One region of the Streptococcus parapneumoniae genome, then DNA from elsewhere that is predicted to be linked to it. Evidence: riboswitches for the same ligand, from Rfam matches in the RefSeq annotation. Region 1 holds a riboswitch; the other holds the start of a gene.
The links. A riboswitch is a leader RNA that binds a small molecule or an ion and turns the genes downstream of it on or off. The one in region 1 is predicted to bind thiamine pyrophosphate.

Region 1 (3,411 bases):
CCAAGATGCCTTCTTCTTCAAAAAGAATTTCCTTATAACAGTTTGAAGGAGTAGCACGATGAAAGATAATCTCAGCAGGAACTCCTTTTTGCAGTTGAATGTGGGCTGGATGGTAGCCTTTGTCTGCCGTGATACGGATTTTTTGAACACCATTTTCAAGACTTGCTTTTACAATTTCAGTCATATCATTCTCCTATTCTACAATCATCTTGCCGTGCATCATATTCATGCCACAAGAGAAACCATACTCTCCAGCCTGCTCAGGCGTGATTTCCACTACATACTCTTCACCCATTGGCAGGTCCGCATGTACACCAAAATCTGGAAAAACAATTTGGTCCAGACAGGGTGAAGGATCCTTACGGTCAAAGACAATGCGGGCTGGTACTGATTTCTTGAGGATAATCAACTCAGGCGTATAGCCTCCCATGACTTCCACTCGAATCTCTTGGTAGCCGTTTTTTTGCTGGGCCTTTTGTCCAGATTTTTCAGGCTTTTTGAAAAACCAAAACAAGATAAACGCGATAAGGGCAATACAAATAATGGTTACAATACTATTTAACATGACGTCTCCTTTACATACAATTACATTTTACTTCTGTTACAGCGCTTGATTTCTTCTCAGAAATCACAGCTTCCAAGTCTTCCAAATCAGCCAGAGTAAAATCACATTCAGCAATCAAATCAGCCAACAAGTTCTTAATCCTACGGGAACAAACCTTGTCTTTAATATCTTGGACAAGTAAATCTCGACTTTGATCCAAAGTTAAAAGGGCTGAATAGACAAAGGACTTGCCTTCTTTTTTCCTTGTCAGACACTCTTTCTCAACCAAACGAGCCAAGAGAGTTTGAATGGTTGACTTGGACCAGTCGAACCGCTCCGCCAGAACCCTGATCAAATCTGAACTGGTCTGCTCCCCCTGCATCCAAATAATCTTCATGACCTGCCATTCTGCATCTGAAATCTGCATCATCACACCTCCAAAATCTACATTTGTCAATTACAGTTATTAGTATACTTCAAAAATCTACATTCGTCAATCATAAAATCAATCTTTTTGTCGAAAAATAGGATTTTAATCATTTGAAAAGCGATTTGCAGTCAAATATTACTATATAAACAATAAAAATATGCTATACTAAAGAAAAAAGAAAACAACCACTAGGGGTGCGTAAAGCTGAGATTAACGACTGTTAGACCCTTTGACTCAATCTAGGTAATGCTAGCTGATGGAAGTGGAAATGATAATGGGGACTAGCAGTCTTCTATTGCCTTCCTGAAACAGATTAGCTTGTTCTTAAGAATACAAACTTCAGTTGGTTGGGAGGTTTTAGATGACTTATTTACCCGTTGCTTTGACCATTGCAGGAACTGACCCAAGTGGCGGTGCTGGCGTTATGGCTGATTTAAAGTCATTCCAAGCGAGAGATGTCTATGGAATGGCCGTTGTGACTAGCCTTGTTGCTCAAAATACCAGAGGTGTTCAGCTAATCGAGCACGTTTCTCCTCAAATGTTGGAAGCCCAATTGGACAGTGTCTTTTCTGATATTCCACCTCAGGCTGTAAAAACTGGGATGTTGGCAACTACCGAAATCATGGAAATCATCCAACCCTATCTTAAAAAACTGGATTGTCCCTATGTCCTTGATCCTGTTATGGTTGCTACAAGTGGAGATGCCTTGATCGACTCAGTTGCTAGAGACTATCTCAAAACAAACTTACTACCTCTAGCAACGATTATTACGCCAAATCTTCCTGAGGCAGAAGAGATTGTTGGTTTTTCAATCCATGATCCTGAAGACATGCAGCGTGCTGGTCGCCTAATTTTAAAAGAATTTGGTCCTCAGTCTGTCGTCATCAAAGGTGGGCATCTCGAAGGCGGTGCCAAGGATTTCCTCTTTACCAAGGATGACCAATTTTTCTGGGAAAGCCCAAGAATTCAAACCTGTCACACCCATGGTACTGGATGTACCTTTGCTGCAGTAATTACGGCTGAACTAGCCAAGGGCAAGACTCTCTATCAGGCAGTTGATAAGGCCAAGGCCTTTATTACGAAAGCCATCCAAGATGCTCCGCAACTCGGTCATGGTTCTGGCCCAGTCAACCATACAACTTTTAAAGATTAAGAAAAAACTCTCTAGTTCCCACTTTAAGGGAATTAGAGAGTTTTTATACTCTTCGAAAATCTCTTCAAACTACGTCAGCTTCCATCTGCAACCTCAAAACACTATTTTGAGCTGACTTCATCAATCTTATCTAAAACCTCAAGGCAGGGCTTTGAGCAACCTGCGGCTAGCTTCCTAGTTTGCTCTTTAATTTTCATTGAGTATTAGTTAGGAAATAATGTCATCCAGCTTTGATAAAAAGGCTTGGGTTTTTGCCTCAATATCTTCTGCCTGCATCAGATCGCGTACGACTGCTACTCCAGCTATACCCGTGCCGATAAGTTGGTCAATATTCTCTGAAGTCAAGCCTCCAATAGCAACTACTGGAATGGCAACCGTTTGGCAAATTGTTTTCAAGGTCGATATCAGAGTGATGGGCGCATTTTCCTTGGTGGTAGTTGGGAAAATGGCTCCTGTACCCAAGTAATCTGCACCTGATTTCTCCGCTTCCAGAGCTCTTTTAACCGTTTTAGCGGTGACACCGAGGATTTTGTCAGGGCCCAAGACTTGTCGGGCAACCGAAACTGGTAATTCATCATCTCCGATATGCAGACCTGCTGCATCGACTGCAAGACAGATATCCAACCGATCATCGATTATCAAGGGTACCTGATAGGCATCTGTTATTTCCTTGACTTGTTTTGCCAGTTGATAATATTGATTGGTTGTGAGATTTTTTTCTCGTAATTGGACTATGGTAACCCCTGAACGGCAGGCTGTCTCAACCTTTTCAAGAAAGCTTTCCACGGAATCTTGATAGCGATTGGTTACCAGATATAGTCTAAGTGCTTCTCTATTCATAAACATCTCCTTTGATGGCATCTAACCAGTTTTTATCTCTTCTTAGAAGCGAAAGCTGATTGAGTACTCGGTAACGAAATTCTTCCAATCCCATTCCTTGAACAACTATTCTCTCAGCAGCAATGTTAAGATAAGAGACTGCTAAGCAAGAAGCTTCAAAACCAGTCTTTCCTTGGCTGAGAAAAACGGCTGTTAAGGCTCCAACCAAATCTCCTGTCCCTGTTATCCAGTCTAATTCTGCACAGCCATTTCCCAGTACAGCAACTTGATTCTCCGAAACGATGAGATCTCTGGAGCCTGTGACTAAGAATGATATACCAGGATAGGTCTGACACCAGTCTTTCAAGACTTGAAGTAAATCCTCAGTTTCTTGGTCTTTAGCACTCGCATCGACCCCAACGCCGTGATGTTTTAATCCAACAAGACTTCGAATTTCTGACATGT
Region 2 (3,411 bases), 700 kb from region 1:
ACTGACGTGTTCTAGTCTTATTTCTGTCATTATTTCACAAATTCGTTGGTAAAGCCTTTGTCTGTCAAGTCTTCTTTAAGGATACCATTTTCTTTATCCCATTTGTAGAAGGCGTTCCAGCGAGCTGCATCAAATTGACCCCATTTTTCCTTGTCGCTTGCGTATTCTTTTGACAAGTATTTTTGAGATTCGATGACAAAGTCACGTTTTTCCTTGAGTTCAGGTGCATTCTTGATGAGAATATCAGCTGCTTCTTCCGGATGCTCCATAGCATATTGGTAGCCTTTTTTGATAGCTTGGATGACTTTACGAGCTTCTTCTTTGTTATCTTTCAAATAGTCGTTGTTTGCGATGATGACTGGTGAGTAGTAGTCAAATTCTTTAACGTAGTCTTTCAAATACATGAAGTTAGCCTCTACACCTTGAGATTTAGCAAGAATTCCATCCCAACCGTAGTAGATCCAAGCAGTATCAAAAACGCCATTGGCAATCGGTGTGATTGAGTTTGAGTCGTTGTTTGGTACTTTTTCAACTTTTTCAAAGTCTCCACCTTGAGATTCTACTAAGGTTTTCAACATAGCAAGTTCAGTTGGGTCATTCCAAGTTCCGTATTTCTTACCAACCAAGTCCTTTGGACTAGCTACATTGTCAGATTTACGAGAAATGATTCCTGATGTATTGTGTTCTACGATAGCTGCAACAGCAGTAATTCCTGCCCCTTTTTCCAATTTTTTAGCCATGTAGTCTTGGAAATACACTGCAAATGGTGCCTTACCATTGATAACCAAGTCAGAAGAACTTTCTTCTGGTGGCAATTTCAAATCAACATCCACTCCAGCTTCTTTGAAATAGCCTTTTTCCTTGGCAACATAAAGCCCTGTGTGGTTGGTATTTGGTGTCCAGTCTAGGATAAAGTCAATTTTCTTGAGTTCTGCCTCTTTGTTATCCTTAGAAGCAGTTCCTTGGCCACAAGCTACAAGCACAACAGCTACAAGAGCTGTCACAAGCGTTAAAAACACTTTCCATGTTTTCTTCATTTTGATTTCCTCTTTTCTTTTTTGAAACATTCTAATTCTACGAACGTTTCCATTTAATCACATATTTCTCGCTGATATCGACCAACTTCATACCAAGAAGACTGATAATCGATACCAGAATAATAATAGCAAACATGGTATCATACTGAAACAGTTTCTTGGACTGAATCATGTAGACACCTAGTCCTTCAAAGCCTCCCAACCACTCAGATACCACTGTTGTGATAAAGGCGTAGGAGACACTGACCCTCAGACCTGCATAAAAGTAAGGCAGGCTGACTGGAATTTTAAAATGCCACAGGATTTGCCAAGGCTTGGCCCGCATCAGACTAAACAAGGTCAGAATATCCTTGTCGCAATGCCTAAAACCGTCCAAAATGCTGACGATGATAGGGAAGGTTGTCGTCAAGATAATCAGGACAATCTTAGGCAAAATGCCATAACCTAGCCACAAGACCAAGATAGGAGCTATGGCAATGGTCGGGATAGTCTGAACAACCACCATCATAGGGTAAATCAGGTCATTGAGCCAAGTTAAACTATCCATAAGTACAGCCATGAGACAGGCAATCAAGACTCCCAAAATCAGTCCCAATAAAGCCACTCTCAAGGTCGCCCAGCTATGGTGCCAGAGAAATTCTCTGTCACGAACAAAGGACTGGAGAATTTCAAGAGGTGTCGGCAGGATAAACTTGGGGAGAAGTTTAAGAAAACCTGCTAACTGCCAGATTGACAAGACTCCCAGAAAGCCCAATAGACTAATGTGTCGTCTCAGTATACTTTTCAAGTTTCTCATCAATACTTAAAATCTCTCCTACATTTATTTTGACATTGGCAAAGACATTATCTGCCTCCTGCCCTGCCACTTCCAGCGCTTCTTTGAGAATACGCATGAGCTCATCAAACTCCCCTTCCAAGACCGTTTCAAATGGTGTCACCACCATGGTCACTTCTTGAGCTTGCAGGTAAGCAATGACCTGATCGATAACAGCTATCCGATCAATCCCCTGCGCTAGGGGTAAAACTTGCAAGGCAATGCTTGCTTTCATAAAAACCTCCTCTTCTCGTTTTCCTTTGACAAAAAGAAAAACCTTTGCCATATATGGAAAAGGTCAAGAATAGACTAAGTATCGTTCCCTACGCTGGCATTACCCAGATCAGGTGCGGTCGAAGTTTAACACTTCCTCTCAGACTGTACACAGACTCCCATATATTATATAGATATATGATAGCGCAAAATAAGAAAAATGTCAAGGAAACTGCTTACAGAAAAGAGCAGGAAAAATTTCCTACTCCAATTTTCTATACTCGTTCTCCATCACTGTTTACTCTGTAGCCATCCACCGTCGTATTAACAGCTAAGGCACCTGAAGAGTAAGAATAATACCACTTACCAGAAACTTGATACCAGCCTGTTTTCATTGCCCCTGAACTATCCAGGTAATACCACGAGCCATTCTCCTTTAACCATCCTGTCTGCATTTCACCAGATGATTTCAAATAATACCAGCTAGAACCATCTTTCAACCATCCCGTTGATTTATACCCATTTGATTTGAAATGATACCAACTACCATTTATTTTCTTCCAACCGACAGTTGAACTGTTATTGGATCCATAGTTAGAGCTATTTCCTGATTGGTTCTGATAATTTTGTGAAGAAGTCACTCCCTCTAGCTGGATATAACGACGACTTCCGTTATAAGCCGTATAGCTCATCCACTTGTATCCATCTTTTTCGAGAATTTGATCATAATGAACATTCTCCCCAGGATAATAGTAATCAATTGCAGTTGCGCTAGCTAGTGGCTGATTTTTGATAGCAGACTTGCTCTTAAAATAATGTGTTCCTCCTATTGAAACTGAGGTTTGACTATTCCCCACACTACCACCAGCCAAATCTTTAAAATGAATAAAACCAGTCATGGTATTTGCTTTTATACTTCGTTTATTATAGGCTTCTGTATAACCATAGTTATATTCCTCGATCTCAATCTGATCTCCCATTACATTTGACACCCAGGCAACATGCCCATAAGTTCCTGCAGTAGACCAAGCAATGGAGCCAATCGTCGGTGTATTATCTACACGATAGCCTTCACGACGAGCACGATGCCCCCATTCATTCGCATTTCCATAAGCCCTTGGAATCTCAAAACCATTGACATTACTCAAACGAAAGGCTGCAAAAGAAGTACACTGACGAGAATACATGCGCCACTGATCAATCTCCTGGCTCCCATTTTTATAATAAACAGGATAATCATCCCCTCGCGCAATCGATCCATTTCCTCCAGAATAGGCATAGACACTATCACTCGCTGCTAACATCAATCCTACTACTAAAAAAGGAACAAGCTTTTTAACTGACATC

Region 2: another riboswitch for thiamine pyrophosphate. It lies ahead of SP4011_RS11205 (thiamine-binding protein); the one in region 1 lies ahead of thiD (bifunctional hydroxymethylpyrimidine kinase/phosphomethylpyrimidine kinase).

Annotation. Positions count from the first base shown of each region.
Region 1 covers NZ_AP026968.1:1,587,372-1,590,782, forward strand. The annotation lists gene SP4011_RS08225 (heavy metal translocating P-type ATPase) at 1-184, opposite strand, end outside; gene SP4011_RS08230 (cupredoxin domain-containing protein) at 194-565, opposite strand; gene SP4011_RS08235 (CopY/TcrY family copper transport repressor) at 576-971, opposite strand; TPP riboswitch at 1,155-1,252, shown strand; gene thiD (bifunctional hydroxymethylpyrimidine kinase/phosphomethylpyrimidine kinase) at 1,336-2,127, shown strand; gene thiE (thiamine phosphate synthase) at 2,335-2,967, opposite strand; gene SP4011_RS08250 (hydroxyethylthiazole kinase) at 2,960-3,411, opposite strand, start outside.
Region 2 covers NZ_AP026968.1:2,285,627-2,289,037, forward strand. The annotation lists gene SP4011_RS11190 (ABC transporter ATP-binding protein) at 1-30, opposite strand, end outside; gene SP4011_RS11195 (ABC transporter substrate-binding protein) at 30-1,037, opposite strand; gene SP4011_RS11200 (ABC transporter permease) at 1,075-1,833, opposite strand; gene SP4011_RS11205 (thiamine-binding protein) at 1,796-2,086, opposite strand; TPP riboswitch at 2,155-2,257, opposite strand; gene cbpD (choline binding-anchored murein hydrolase CbpD) at 2,340-3,411, opposite strand, start outside.